DNA from 2 places in the Streptomyces sp. NPDC001056 genome. Region 2 is predicted to be linked to the other one. Evidence: riboswitches for the same ligand, from Rfam matches in the RefSeq annotation. Region 2 holds a riboswitch; the other holds the start of a gene.
The links. A riboswitch is a leader RNA that binds a small molecule or an ion and turns the genes downstream of it on or off. The one in region 2 is predicted to bind glycine.
Positions count from the first base shown of each region.

Region 1: another riboswitch for glycine. It lies ahead of gcvT (glycine cleavage system aminomethyltransferase GcvT); the one in region 2 lies ahead of gcvP (aminomethyl-transferring glycine dehydrogenase).

Region 1 covers NZ_JBSFLI010000033.1:30,228-37,109, reverse strand. The annotation lists gene ACWDD7_RS30135 (ABC transporter permease) at 1-186, opposite strand, end outside; gene ACWDD7_RS30130 (enhanced serine sensitivity protein SseB C-terminal domain-containing protein) at 484-1,302, opposite strand; gene ACWDD7_RS30125 (enhanced serine sensitivity protein SseB) at 1,457-2,218, opposite strand; gene ACWDD7_RS30120 (AAA family ATPase) at 2,263-2,946, opposite strand; glycine riboswitch at 3,123-3,220, shown strand; glycine riboswitch at 3,221-3,333, shown strand; gene gcvT (glycine cleavage system aminomethyltransferase GcvT) at 3,378-4,496, shown strand; gene gcvH (glycine cleavage system protein GcvH) at 4,627-5,007, shown strand; gene glyA (serine hydroxymethyltransferase) at 5,022-6,287, shown strand; gene ACWDD7_RS30100 (L-serine ammonia-lyase) at 6,344-6,882, shown strand, end outside.
Region 2 covers NZ_JBSFLI010000020.1:137,143-144,024, reverse strand. The annotation lists partial or broken gene ACWDD7_RS23735 (DNA polymerase IV) at 1-1,385, shown strand, start outside; partial or broken gene ACWDD7_RS23730 (PRC-barrel domain-containing protein) at 1,520-1,735, opposite strand; glycine riboswitch at 1,798-1,893, shown strand; gene gcvP (aminomethyl-transferring glycine dehydrogenase) at 2,070-4,955, shown strand; gene ACWDD7_RS23720 (TOBE domain-containing protein) at 5,026-5,445, opposite strand; partial or broken gene ACWDD7_RS23715 (ABC transporter ATP-binding protein) at 5,474-6,457, opposite strand; gene modB (molybdate ABC transporter permease subunit) at 6,618-6,882, opposite strand, start outside.

The DNA of each region.
Region 1 (6,882 bases), on a different contig from region 2:
GACGGCCAGGAGGATCAGCAGGATCACGATGACGCCGCCGGCCACGGCGACTCTGTCACGCTTGAAGCGGGTCCAGGCGATCTGGCCCAGGGAACGACCCTCGATCCGCCCCTTCTCGGCTCCCGCGAGCACAGCCTCAGGCTGCGCGTCGGCTGCCGCCCCGGTGGTCTCGATCGGTGCGGTCACGATGTGCGACCCCTCTCGCCGGTGGTGACCGGCCTGCGCTGCCGCGGTTTGCGGCTTTGTCGACTTGCAAGCGAGCACGAGTTCTTGAGCCTCGTGGTCTGAGTGGGGAGTCTTCAGCGTCTTCGCGATCACTCGCCAGAGCTGACGGTGAAAGTATGCGCAACCGTGATGCACTGCGGAGGATTCCGTTATCCGGACAGTGGGTAACGCCCCTCGGACACGGGTCAGTTGGGACACATCGCCGTAATGCCGCGGTTCGGGAGGTACGGCGGGAACGGCGTCGGAAGCGACGGAACCTCAGTAACCACCGTGGACCGGCGGATAGCCATAGCCCGGCGCCGGGGACTGGAGCTGGGGCTGCGCGGCGGGCGCGGCGGCATGGGCCTCGCGGTCGTAGAACGGGCGGGCGTTGGCCCGCATCCACATCACGACCGGGTCGTGGTCGTCGGTCAGCGCGACGGTGGACACCGGAAGGCCCTCCGGAACGGCGCCGACCGAGCGCTGCATCATCGCGCGCACCGAGTCGACCGCGGCGGGCGAGGTCTCGTACAGGTCCAGACCGATCGCGAGGTACGGCGCCCCGAGCGCGGGCTGCACCCAGGCGCGGCGCAGGGAGCGCAGGGCGGGGGTGCGGTGGGCGTGCTGGGCGAGCAGGGCGTAGAACTGGGGGATCTCGATCCCGGGTTCGGACAGCCGCAGCGGCCCCGCGGGCTGGCGGTCCAGTCCGGTCGCGATGCGGCGCAGGTCCAGCCAGGGGATGCCGACGCCGCCGCCGGGGGCGTGCGGGTTGAGCCAGAGGCCGTAGTGGTCGGGATAGAGGGTGCGGGCGACGTCCAGGCCGTCGACGACCTCGTACGAACGGTTCCAGCCGCTCGCGGACAGCTCCTGGGCGGAGGTGACACAGGGCGCGTAGTGGAAGCCCTCGACCTCCATGTCCCCGTACTGGGCGTCCGGGGAGCCGGCCTGGCCGTGCCACAGCAGCATCCAGATCTGGCCCGCGGAGGGGGTGGCGAGGGCGCGGAGCAGGGCCTCGTACGCGTCGTAGCGTCCGGGCGTGACGTGGCGGAGCGTGTGTTCGACACCGCCGCCGACGCTGCCGCTGTGGCTCGCGCTCACCTTGTCGTGCCCTTCTTTTCAGTACTCCGCGTCGGGGGACAGCTTAAGCGCCTGGTGGCTCGGGGCCCGTGTGTTCGTGCGCGGGTGCGGGTCGTGGTGGGGCGGTCGCGCGGTTCCCCGCGCCCCTTCGGGGCGGGCCGCGCACCGTCGGGTTCTAGTGGGCGTGGAAGGGGCGGACATTCGTCCGCAGCCACTCCGCCACCGGGTCGTCCGTCACGTCCAGCAGGATCAGGTTGACCGGCCAGCGGACCGGGACCCGGCCGAGGGCGCGGCCCAGGGCTTCCAGGGGGAGGGCGCGGAAGTCGCCGTCCCACTGGGACAGCTCCACGCCGACGAACATGACCGGGTCGGCGGTCTCGATCGCGGCCAGGCAGCGGCGGGCGGTGAGGACCACACCCGTCGCGGCGAACTCGGCGGACGCGGCGGAGAGGAAGTCGACCGGGTCGTCCTGCCAGTCGGGCTCGAAGAGGCGGACGCGGCCGCCGGAGGCGGGGCCGTCCAGCGGGGTGCGGCCGGCGCGGCAGAGCTCGGCGACGGCGTCCGGCGGGAGCGGGATGCCGACCGTGCCGCCGGGGTTCACGGCGATGCCCGCCTGCGGGGGCAGGCCGCGGGCGAACTCCACGGCCGGGGCGATGGTGTACGACATGTGGGAGCCGACCGCCTGGCGGAACTGCTCCTCGGAGCTGAACACCGGGACGTACGCCTGGCCGTCGATCTCCAGGGTGGGCAGGTCCAGCGGGCCGCCGCCGGGTCCGCCGCCGGACGGCAGCGGCACCCAGACGAAGCTGCGGCCGAGTACCTCGATGATCCGGCCGCCCGCCGCGGGTATGCCGAGGGAGGCCGACAGCACCTCCTCCAGCTCGTTGCCGGGCCAACCGCCGTGCGGGTGGGGGTGCGCCTGTGCCGGGAAGTCCATCTGCCTACCGCCTGCTGGGAACCACTGCTCTGTGACCATGAAGGCTAGCGGGTACCGGTGACAGTGCCGTACTCCGTGAACACGATCCGCTGCACGGCGTCCGCCGCGGCCCGGTCGAGCAGCACCGCCGAACCGCAGCCCGCGGGCAGTTCGCCCCGCTCCACCGCGCCGAGCAACCGGGCCGTCGTACGGCGGTGGCGGCCGAAGGCGAGCCGCGAGACCGACCGGCCGCGCTCGCGCTGGCCCGCGCGGGCCGTCTCCTCCGGCACGTCCAGCAGGAGCAGGTGCAGGGTGCCGCCGGAGCGGCGGGCGGCGCGGGCGAGCCAGGCGCGCACCCAGGGCTGGGTGCCGCAGTCGTGCACGACCAGGCCCTGTGACGTGCGCAGGGCGCGACGCAGCCCGAGGTAGTGCGCGGCGCGCACCAGGGGGCGGTAGAGGGCGTACGGCAGCAGGCGGGGCAGGCGGGCGGCGAAGCGGGCCCGGGTGTCCTGGGAGTCGACGCGGCGGTCGGTGACCGCGCGGCGCATCAGCGTGGACTTGCCGCTGCCGGGCAGGCCGGTGAGCACCACGATGTCACGGGGGCCGAAGCGAAGGGTGCGCGGGCCGGGGGCCGCCCGGTCGCGCAGGTCCCGCACGAGGGACGCGGGGCGGCCGGCCGCGCGCTCGCGGGCCACGAGGCTCCTCGGCGCCGGGATGCCGGTCGCGTGCGCCATGGTCCTGTTCGCCATGATCGTCCTCCCCTTGTGGTTCGGTAATCTCCCTGCCCGGCCGACGTAAAGGAAAGGTAATGCCCGATGTGCCACGGGCGGGTGCGCGTACCGCCACAGGTCGGTTACGGATACGGCCCCTGACGGGTGGGGGTGCGACGTGCAATGATGTGGCCGCCAACTGCATACCGGCCGTTTGAATCCGCGCGGGAGAGTCCCCAGCAGGCTTCGCTGGGGCGCCGAAGGAGCAAGTCCCTCCCTTGAATCTCTCAGGCACCGTTACCGCGCGGGCGAGGCACATCTGAAAAGCGGGCCGCTGTGACAGCGGCCCCACCCAAGGTGCAAGCCGTGATCGCCCCCCTGGCGGTCCCGGCGAACCTCTCAGGTTCCGATGACAGATGGGGAGGAACGTTCCTCGCCCCATCCCTGTTGCCCTGGGAGACGACCGACCGATGAGCAGTACCGAACTCCGACACACCGCGCTGGACGCCGTGCACCGCTCGCTCGGTGCGACGATGACCGACTTCGCGGGCTGGGACATGCCCCTGCGTTACGGCTCCGAGCGCGACGAGCACGTGGCCGTGCGGACCAAGGCGGGTCTGTTCGACCTCTCCCACATGGGCGAGATCACCGTCACCGGCCCCGAGGCGGCCGACTTCCTGAACATGGCCCTGGTCGGCAACATCGCCTCCATCGGCGTCGGCCGCGCCCGCTACACGATGATCGTGCAGGCCGACGGCGGCATCCTGGACGACCTGATCGTCTACCGGCTCGCCGAGACCGAGTACATGGTCGTCGCCAACGCCTCCAACGCCCAGGTGGTCCTGGACGCCCTGGAGGAGCGGTCCGGCGGCCACGACGTCGAGGTGCGCGACGACCGGGACGCCTACGCCCTGATCGCCGTCCAGGGCCCGGCCTCCCCCGGCATCCTGAAGTCCCTCACCGACGCCGACCTCGACGGCCTGAAGTACTACGCGGGCCTGCCCGGCACCGTCGCCGGCGTCCCCGCGCTGATCGCCCGCACCGGCTACACCGGCGAGGACGGCTTCGAGCTGTTCGTGAAGCCCGAGCACGCCGTCGAGCTGTGGCAGGCGCTGACCAAGGCCGGCGAGGGCGTCGGCCTGGTGCCGTGCGGCCTGTCCTGCCGGGACACCCTGCGCCTGGAGGCGGGCATGCCGCTGTACGGGCACGAGCTGAACACCTCGCTGACCCCCTTCGACGCCGGGCTCGGCCGCGTGGTCAAGTTCGAGAAGGAGGGCGACTTCGTGGGGCGCGCCGCGCTCGTCGAGGCCGCCGCCCGCGCCGAGCAGAACCCGCCGCGCGTCCTGGTCGGCCTGATCGCCGAGGGCCGCCGCGTCCCGCGCGCCGGGTACTCGGTCGTCGCCGGCGGCGAGGTCATCGGCGAGGTCACCTCCGGTGCCCCCTCCCCCACGCTGGGCAAGCCGATCGCCATGGCCTACGTCGACGCGGCGCACGCGGCGCCCGGCACCGAGGGCGTCGGCGTGGACATCCGCGGCACCCACGAGCCCTTCGAGGTCGTGGCGCTGCCGTTCTACAAGCGCCAGAAGTAGACAGCGAGCCCGGTCCCGGTCCCGCCCCCCGCCGGGCGGGCACGTGACCCTGCGCACATTCGCCCGCCCATCGGCGGTCACCACCCTCCCCCCGTCATCAGCACCCCCGCGCGTACAGGAGAATTCAGGCATGAGCAACCCCCAGCAGCTGCGCTACAGCAAGGAGCACGAGTGGCTGTCGGGCGCCGACGACAACGGCGTCTCGACGGTCGGCATCACCGAGTTCGCGGCCAACGCGCTCGGCGATGTGGTCTACGCCCAGCTCCCCGAGGTCGGCTCCACCGTCGAGGCGGGCGAGACCTGCGGTGAACTGGAGTCCACCAAGTCGGTCTCCGACCTGTACTCCCCGGTCACCGGCGAGGTCACCGCGGTCAACGAGAACGTCGTCGACGACCCGTCGCTGGTGAACTCCGAGCCCTTCGAGGGCGGCTGGCTGTTCAAGGTGCGCGTCGCGGACGAGCCGGCCGACCTGCTCTCCGCCGACGAGTACGACGCCCACACCGCCGGCTGAGGAGTCGTAGCCGTATGACTGTCCTGAACACGCCCCTGCACGAGCTGGACCCGGAGATCGCCGCCGCGGTCGACGCCGAGCTGCTCCGCCAGCAGTCCACGCTCGAAATGATCGCGTCCGAGAACTTCGCGCCGCTCGCGGTGATGGAGGCGCAGGGCTCGGTCCTCACCAACAAGTACGCCGAGGGCTACCCGGGCCGCCGCTACTACGGCGGCTGCGAGCACGTCGACGTGGCCGAGCAGATCGCCATCGACCGCATCAAGGAGCTGTTCGGCGCCGAGTACGCCAACGTGCAGCCCCACTCCGGCGCCTCCGCCAACCAGGCGGCCCTGTTCGCGCTGGCCCAGCCCGGGGACACCATCCTCGGCCTGGACCTCGCGCACGGCGGCCACCTGACCCACGGGATGCGGCTGAACTTCTCCGGCAAGCAGTTCAACGTGGTCGCGTACCACGTGGACGAGGAGACCGGCCTGGTCGACATGGCCGAGGTCGAGCGGCTCGCCAAGGAGCACCGCCCCAAGGTGATCATCGCGGGCTGGTCGGCGTACCCGCGGCAGCTGGACTTCGCCGCCTTCCGCCGGATCGCGGACGAGGTCGAGGCGTACCTGTGGGTCGACATGGCGCACTTCGCGGGCCTGGTCGCGGCCGGTCTGCACCCGAACCCGGTCGAGTACGCGGACGTGGTCACCTCCACGACGCACAAGACCCTGGGCGGCCCGCGCGGCGGCATCATCCTCGCCAGGAAGGACTTCGCGAAGAAGCTGAACTCGTCCGTGTTCCCGGGCTTCCAGGGCGGCCCCCTGGAGCACGTGATCGCGGCGAAGGCGGTGTCCTTCAAGGTCGCGGCGTCCGAGGAGTTCAAGGAGCGCCAGCGCCGTACCGTCGACGGTGCCCGCATCCTCGCCGAGCGCCTGACGGCCGCGGACGCCCGTGAGGCCGGGGTGAACGTGCTGTCCGGCGGTACGGACGTGCACCTGATCCTGGTCGACCTGCGCGCCTCCGAGCTGGACGGCCAGCAGGCCGAGGACCGGCTCCACGAGGTCGGCATCACGGTCAACCGCAACGCGGTCCCGAACGACCCGCGTCCCCCGATGGTCACCTCGGGCCTGCGGATCGGCACGCCCGCGCTCGCGACCCGCGGCTTCACGGCCGAGGACTTCGCCGAGGTCGCGGACGTGATCGCGGAGGCGCTCAAGCCGTCCTACGACGCGGAGCCCCTCAAGGCCCGGGTGAAGGCCCTGGCCGACAAGCACCCGCTGTACCCGGGTCTGAACAAGTAAGTCCCCTGGTGGGGCACTCGACGGAGAGTGCCCCACCACTGCCCCAAGGAGTGACCGTGGCCATCTCGGTCTTCGACCTGTTCTCGATCGGCATCGGCCCGTCCAGCTCCCACACGGTCGGTCCGATGCGCGCGGCGCGCATGTTCGCCCGCCGGCTGCGCAACGAGGACCTGCTGGCCTCGGTCGCGTCCCTGCGCTGCGAGCTGTACGGCTCGCTCGGCGCGACCGGACACGGCCACGGCACCCCCAAGGCGGTCCTGCTCGGCCTGGAGGGCGCCTCCCCGCGCACGGTGGACGTGGAGAGCGCCGACGACCGGGTGGAGTCGATCAGGACGTCGGGGCGCCTGGCGCTCCTCGGCGAGCACGAGATCGCCTTCTCCTTCGACGACGACCTGGTCCTGCACCGCCGCAAGGCCCTGCCGTACCACGCCAACGGCATGACGATATGGGCGTACGACGCCTCGGGCGCCGAGCTGCTCAGCAAGACGTACTACTCGGTCGGCGGCGGCTTCGTCGTGGACGAGGACGCGGTCGGCGCGGACCGGATCGTGCTGGACGACACGGTCCTGAAGTACCCCTTCCGCACCGGCGACGA
Region 2 (6,882 bases):
CGAGCCTGCGCGGAAAGGCGGTCGTGGTGGGCGGGCTCGGGCCGCGCGGGGTGGTGGCCACGGCGTCGTACGAGGCGCGGGCCTTCGGGGTGCACTCCGCGATGCCCATGGCCCAGGCACGGCGGCTGGCGCCCCACGCCGCGTACCTGGTGCCGCGCTTCAGCCTGTACCGGGCGGTCAGCGAGCAGGTGATGGCGCTGCTGCGGGAGCTGTCCCCGCTGGTGGAGCCGTTGAGCCTGGACGAGGCCTTCGTGGACCTGGCGGCCTCGGGCACCGCGTCGGACGCGGAATCGGCGCGACGGACCGGGGCGCGGCTGCGCGAGGACATCCGTGCCGTCACGGGGCTCACCGGATCGGTGGGGCTCGCCGCGTCCAAGATGCTCGCGAAGATCGCCTCCGAGCGGGCCAAGCCGGACGGCCTGGTGCTCATCGAGCCGGGGACCGAGCGGGCGCTGCTCGGGCCGCTGTCGGTGCGGACCCTGCCGGGGGTGGGCCCGGCCACGGGGGACCATCTGCGGCGGGCCGGGATAACGACCGTCGAGGAGCTGGCCGAGGCCGGCGAGGACGAACTCGTACGACTGGTCGGCAAGGCGCACGGACACGCGTTGTACGCCATGGCGCTCGCGCGGGACGAGCGGCCCGTGGTGGCCGAACGGGAGACCAAGTCGGTGTCGGTCGAGGACACGTACGACGTGGACATCCACGACCGGCTGCGGATCGGACTCGAAGTACGGCGGCTCGCGGACCGCTGTGTGCGGCGGCTGCGCGAGGCGGGACTGTCCGGGCGGACGATCGTCCTGAAGGTGCGGCGGTACGACTTCTCGACGCTGACCCGCTCCGAGACGCTGCGGGGGCCCACGGACGATCCGGCGGTCGTGCGGGAGGCGGCCGAGCGTTTGCTGGAGTCCGTGGACACGACGGGTGGGGTCCGGCTGCTCGGCGTCGGCGTCACCGGGCTCGCCGACTACACCCAGGAAGACCTCTTCGCCCAGGCGGCGAGGCCCTCGCCGACGGAATCGGTCTCGGAGGACCAGCCGCCCGAGCCGACTGCTCCGTCCCCCGCCGCCGTGCTCCCGCACTGGCGCGCGGGGCAGGACGTGCTGCATGCCGAGTTCGGCCACGGGTGGGTCCAGGGCAGCGGGGTGGGCCGGGTGACGGTGCGCTTCGAGACCCCCCAGTCCCCTCCGGGACGCATCCGAACCTTCATGGTCACCGACCCCGCCCTCCGGCCGACGGACCCCCTGCCCCTGGTTTCCATGGCCCCGGTCACGGAGGATCGACCGGAATGCCGTGCGGTGGGCCGGTAGGGCTACGTCTCCTCGGAGCCGGCCAGTTTGCCGAAGTCGCGGTCCGGGGCCGGGCCGGGGGTCATGTCGAGGCCGTAGTGGTGGTAGAGCTGGAGTTCCTGTTCGGGGGAGAGGTGGCGGCCCACGCCGAAGTCGGGGGCGTCCTTGATCAGGGAGCGGTCGAAGGGGACCTGGAGGGTGCCCTCGACGAGTTCGCTGGGCTCCAGCGGGACGAAGGCGTCGCGGGAGAAGAGCCCGGTGCGTATGGCCGCCCATTCGGGGACGCCCGTGGCGTCGTCCAGGTACACCTCGTCGATCGTGCCGATCTTGGTGCCATTGCGGTCGAACGCCTTGCGGCCGATCAGGTTGCGCGGATCGATGTCGGTCTGCACGGCCCCTCTCCCTCCAATTGGTCGCAACTCATCCGTAAGCACTACGAAAGAGCACATTCACTGCGGCGGCCACTTGAGAATCCGGCCGTTGACCTCGCTGGTAGGCTGAATGCGGCTGCTGACCCCGTGCGGGAGAGTCCTCCGACCCACCTCGGAGGCGCCGAAGGAGCAAATCCTCCCCGGAATCTCTCAGGCCCACGTACCGCACGGACGAGGTCACTCTGGAAAGCAGGGCGGGTGTCGACGGCTTCCGCTCTCACCGACGGTGAAAGCCGGCGTCCCGACGGGCGCCTGGTGAAGCTCTCAGGTTGAGATGACAGAGGGGGAGGCCGTCCGGGCACCCGCGCCGTGGTGCCCTTCGAAGGTCGCGTCAGACCAGGAGGCCTCCGCAATGACCGCCCATCGTATTCCGCTCTCCGAGCTCGAAGCGGGCATCCCCTTCGAACAGCGCCACATCGGGCCCGACCAGGAGGCGCGGGCCAAGATGCTCGCGCAGGTCGGCTACGGGTCCCTCGACGAGCTGACCGCCGCCGCGGTCCCCGATGTGATCAAGAACGCCGACGCCCTCGACCTGCCGGGCGCCCGGACCGAGGCCGAGGTGCTGGCCGAACTGCGCTCGCTCGCCGACCGCAACCAGGTCCTCGGCTCCATGATCGGCCTGGGTTACTACGGCACCTTCACTCCGCCGGTGATCCTGCGCAACGTCCTGGAGAACCCGGCCTGGTACACGGCCTACACGCCCTACCAGCCGGAGATCTCCCAGGGCCGCCTGGAAGCGCTGCTGAACTTCCAGACCATGGTCGCCGACCTGACCGGGCTCCCCACCTCCGGCGCCTCCCTCCTCGACGAGGGCACCGCGGCCGCCGAGGCCATGGCGCTGTCCCGGCGCATGGGCAAGAACAAGAAGGGCCTCTTCCTGGTCGACGCGGACGCCCTGCCGCAGACCATCGCCGTCATCCAGACGCGCGCCGAACCGACCGGCGTCGAGGTCGTCGTCGCCGATCTCGGCGCGGGCATCCCGGCCGACATCGCCGCCCGTGACATCAACGGCGTCCTCATCCAGTACCCCGGCGCCTCCGGTGCCGTACGGGACATCAAGCCGGTGATCGAGCAGGCCCACGAGCTGGGCGCGCTCGTCACCGTCGCCGCCGACCTGCTCGCCCTCACCCTGCTGACCTCCCCGGGCGAGCTGGGCGCCGACATCGCCGTCGGCTCCACCCAGCGCTTCGGTGTCCCGATGGGCTTCGGCGGTCCGCACGCCGGCTACATGGCCGTGCACGAGAAGTTCGCCCGCAGCCTGCCCGGCCGCCTGGTCGGCGTCTCCGTCGACGCCGACGGCAACAGGGCCTACCGGCTGGCCCTCCAGACCCGTGAGCAGCACATCCGCCGCGAGAAGGCCACCAGCAACATCTGCACCGCACAGGTGCTGCTCGCGGTCATGGCCGGCATGTACGCCGTCTACCACGGCCCCGAGGGCCTGCGGACCATCGCCCGGCGCACCCACCGCTACGCGACCCTCCTCGCCGAGGGCCTGAAGGCCGGGGGCGTGGAGATCACGCACGGCGCCTTCTTCGACACGGTCACCGCGCGCGTGCCCGGCAAGGCCGCCGAGGTCGTCGCCGCCGCCCGGGACAAGGGCGTGAACCTGTACCTGGCCGACGCCGACCACGTCTCCGTGGCCTGCGACGAGACCACCACCCGGGAGCGGCTGGCCACCGTCTGGGCCGCCTTCGGCGTCGAGGCCGACGTCGAGGCGCTGGACGCCGCCGCCGCCGACGCGCTGCCCGCGGCGCTGCTGCGCGGCGACGACTACCTCGCCCACCCGGTCTTCCACCAGCACCGCTCCGAGACCGCGATGCTGCGCTACCTGCGCAAGCTGGCCGACCGCGACTACGCGCTCGACCGCGGCATGATCCCGCTGGGCTCCTGCACCATGAAGCTCAACGCGACCACCGAGATGGAGCCCATCACCTGGCCCGAGTTCGGCGAGCTGCACCCGTTCGCGCCCGCCGAGCAGGCGGCCGGCTTCCTCACGCTCATCCACGAGCTGGAGGACCGCCTCGCCGAGGTCACCGGCTACGACAAGGTCTCCCTCCAGCCGAACGCCGGCTCCCAGGGCGAGCTGGCCGGTCTGCTCGCCGTGCGCGGCTACCACCGCGCCAACGGCGACGAGCAGCGCACCGTCTGCCTCATCCCGTCCTCCGCGCACGGCACCAACGCCGCGAGCGCCGTGATGGCGGGCATGAAGGTCGTCGTCGTCAAGACCGCCGAGGACGGTGAGATCGACGTCGAGGACCTGCGCGCCAAGATCGAGCAGCACCGCGACGAGCTGGCCGTGCTGATGATCACCTACCCGTCGACGCACGGTGTGTTCGAGGAGCACGTCGCCGACATCTGCGCCCGGGTGCACGAGGCCGGCGGTCAGGTGTACGTCGACGGCGCCAACCTGAACGCGCTGGTGGGCCTCGCCAAGCCGGGCCACTTCGGCGGCGACGTCTCGCACCTGAACCTGCACAAGACCTTCTGCATCCCGCACGGCGGCGGCGGCCCCGGCGTCGGTCCGGTCGCGGTCCGCTCGCACCTCGCGCCGTACCTGCCCAACCACCCGCTCCAGCCGGCGGCCGGCCCGGAGACGAGCCTGGGCCCGGTCTCGGCCGCGCCGTGGGGCTCCGCGGGCATCCTGCCGATCTCGTGGGCGTACGTCCGTCTGATGGGCGGCGAGGGCCTCAAGCGGGCCACCCAGGTGGCCGTGCTGTCCGCGAACTACATCGCCAAGCGCCTGGAGCCGCACTTCCCGGTGCTCTACACCGGCCCCGGCGGCCTGGTCGCGCACGAGTGCATCATCGACCTGCGCCCGCTGACCAAGGCGACCGGCGTGAGCGTGGACGACGTGGCCAAGCGCCTGATCGACTACGGCTTCCACGCGCCGACCATGTCCTTCCCGGTGGCCGGCACGCTGATGATCGAGCCGACCGAGTCGGAGGACATCATCGAGCTGGACCGGTTCTGCGACGCGATGATCGCCATCCGCGCGGAGATCGAGAAGGTCGGCTCCGGCGAGTGGCCCGCGGAGGACAACCCTCTGCACCACGCCCCGCACACCGCGGGCGCGCTCGGCGGCGAGTGGACGCATGCCTACAGCCGCGAGGAGGCCGTCTTCCCGGCCGGTGTCTCGGTGGCCGACAAGTACTGGCCGCCGGTCCGCCGCATCGACCAGGCCTTCGGCGACCGCAACCTGGTCTGCTCCTGCCCGCCGCTGGACGCCTACGAGGACTGACCGAGGCGTACCCCGGCCGAGGGCCCTGTCCGGATCTCCGGGCGGGGCCCTCGCCCGTGCCGTCCGCGGCTCAGTCGGTCGCCAGGGACACCTCGGTCGCCTTCACCAGGGCCACCGCGTCGGAACCCACGAAGAGGCCCAGCTCGGTGGCCGCGTCCTTGGTGATGGCCGCCGTCAGCTCGCCGCCCGGGACGGAGATCCGGACGGTCGCCATGACCGTGCCGGTGGTGAGCCCGACCACCGCGCCGGGCAGCTGGTTGCGGATCGACAGGCCCTCGACCCGGTGGGTGGCGACGGATACCTCGGTCGACTTCACCAGGGCGCGCACCGGCATGCCGGGGGTGAGGGCCATGTCGTCGGCGGCGTCCTTGGTGATGGCCGCGATGAGGTCCTGGCCGCCGTCCAAGTGGACCTCGACGGTGGCCATGGCCTCGCCCGGGTGGACGGCGGTGACGGTGCCGGGGAGCTGGTTGCGGATGCTCAGGGTCATGGGCACCCACGGTAGGGCGCCCGCCGGTTCAGGCCGGGTAGGCGTGGGTCTGCGTCGCTTTGACTGTCGCCCAGACCGGTGCACCGGGGCGCAGGCCGAGTTCGGCGGCGGCCACCGTGGTGAGGTCGGCGGCGAGGGGGAGTTCCCCGGTGAGGTCGGCGCGGATCCGGTCGCCGTGCGTCTCCAGCCCCGCCACCTCGCAGCGCCACAGGTTGCGGGCGCTGGCGCCGGTCGGGCGGTCCCGGAAGAGGGTCACGGCGGAGGGCGGGAAGGCCACGAAGGCCGGTCCGGACAGCTCCTCGGTGGTGGTGATCGGGGGGCCGGCGTCCAGTCGCACCGTGTGCCCCTCGGCCTCGCCCCGGTAGAGGTTGAGGCCGACGAGCTGGGCGATGTAGTCCGTGCGCGGGCGGCGGGCGATCTCGGTCGGGGCGCCTTCCTGGACGACCCGGCCGTGCTCCACCACCACGAGGCGGTCCGCGAGCACCATGGCGTCCAGCGGATCGTGCGTGACGAGAACGGCGACCGCCTCGAACTCGGCCAGGTGGCGCCGGAGCTGGGCCCGGACCTCCAGTCGGGTACGGGCGTCCAGCGCGGCCAGCGGCTCGTCCAGCAGGAGCAGCCGGGGCCGGGTGGCGAGGGCGCGGGCGAGGGCCACGCGCTGGGCCTGGCCGCCGGACAGCCGGCGGGGCCTGGCGCCCGCGTGCTCGGCGAGCCCCATGCGCTCCAGCCAGACCGCGGCGCGCGCACGGGCCTCCGCCCTGGTCATGCCCTGGCAGCGCGGCCCGAACGCCACGTTGTCCAGCGCGGACAGGTGCGGGAAGAGCAGATAGTCCTGGAAGACGACGCCGACCGGGCGGGACTCGGGCGGCACGCGCTCCAACGGGGCGCCGTCGAGACGCAGATGGCCCCCGGCCAGGGGTTCCAGGCCGGCGAGGACGCGTAGCGCGGTGGTCTTGCCCGCGCCGTTGGGGCCGAGCAGCGCGACCACGTCCCCGGGCGCCGCCGTCAGGGCCACGTCCAGCCTGAAGCCGCGCCGGTCCACGACGAGACGGGCGTCGAGTCCCGGCTGCTCCGGCTGCTCCGGCTGCTTTGGGGCCGGGGGGTCGGTCGTCCGTACGGGGCCCTTCGGCAGGGGCTGCTTCGCGGGTGTCGTCCGCCGTCCCGCCGTCACGTCACACTCCTGTCAGCCAGCGGTCGCGCAGTCCCGCCAGCACCGCGATGGAGACGGCCAGCAGGACCAGGCTCAGGGAGATCGCGGCCTCGGGGTCGTTCTGCAGGGCCAGGTAGACCGCGAGAGGCATGGTCTGGGTGCGGCCGGGGAAGTTGCCCGCGAACGTGATCGTGGCGCCGAACTCGCCGAGCGCCCGCGCCCAGGCCAGCACGGCGCCCGCCGCGACGCCGGGAGCGATCAGCGGCAGCGTGACCCGGCGGAACGCG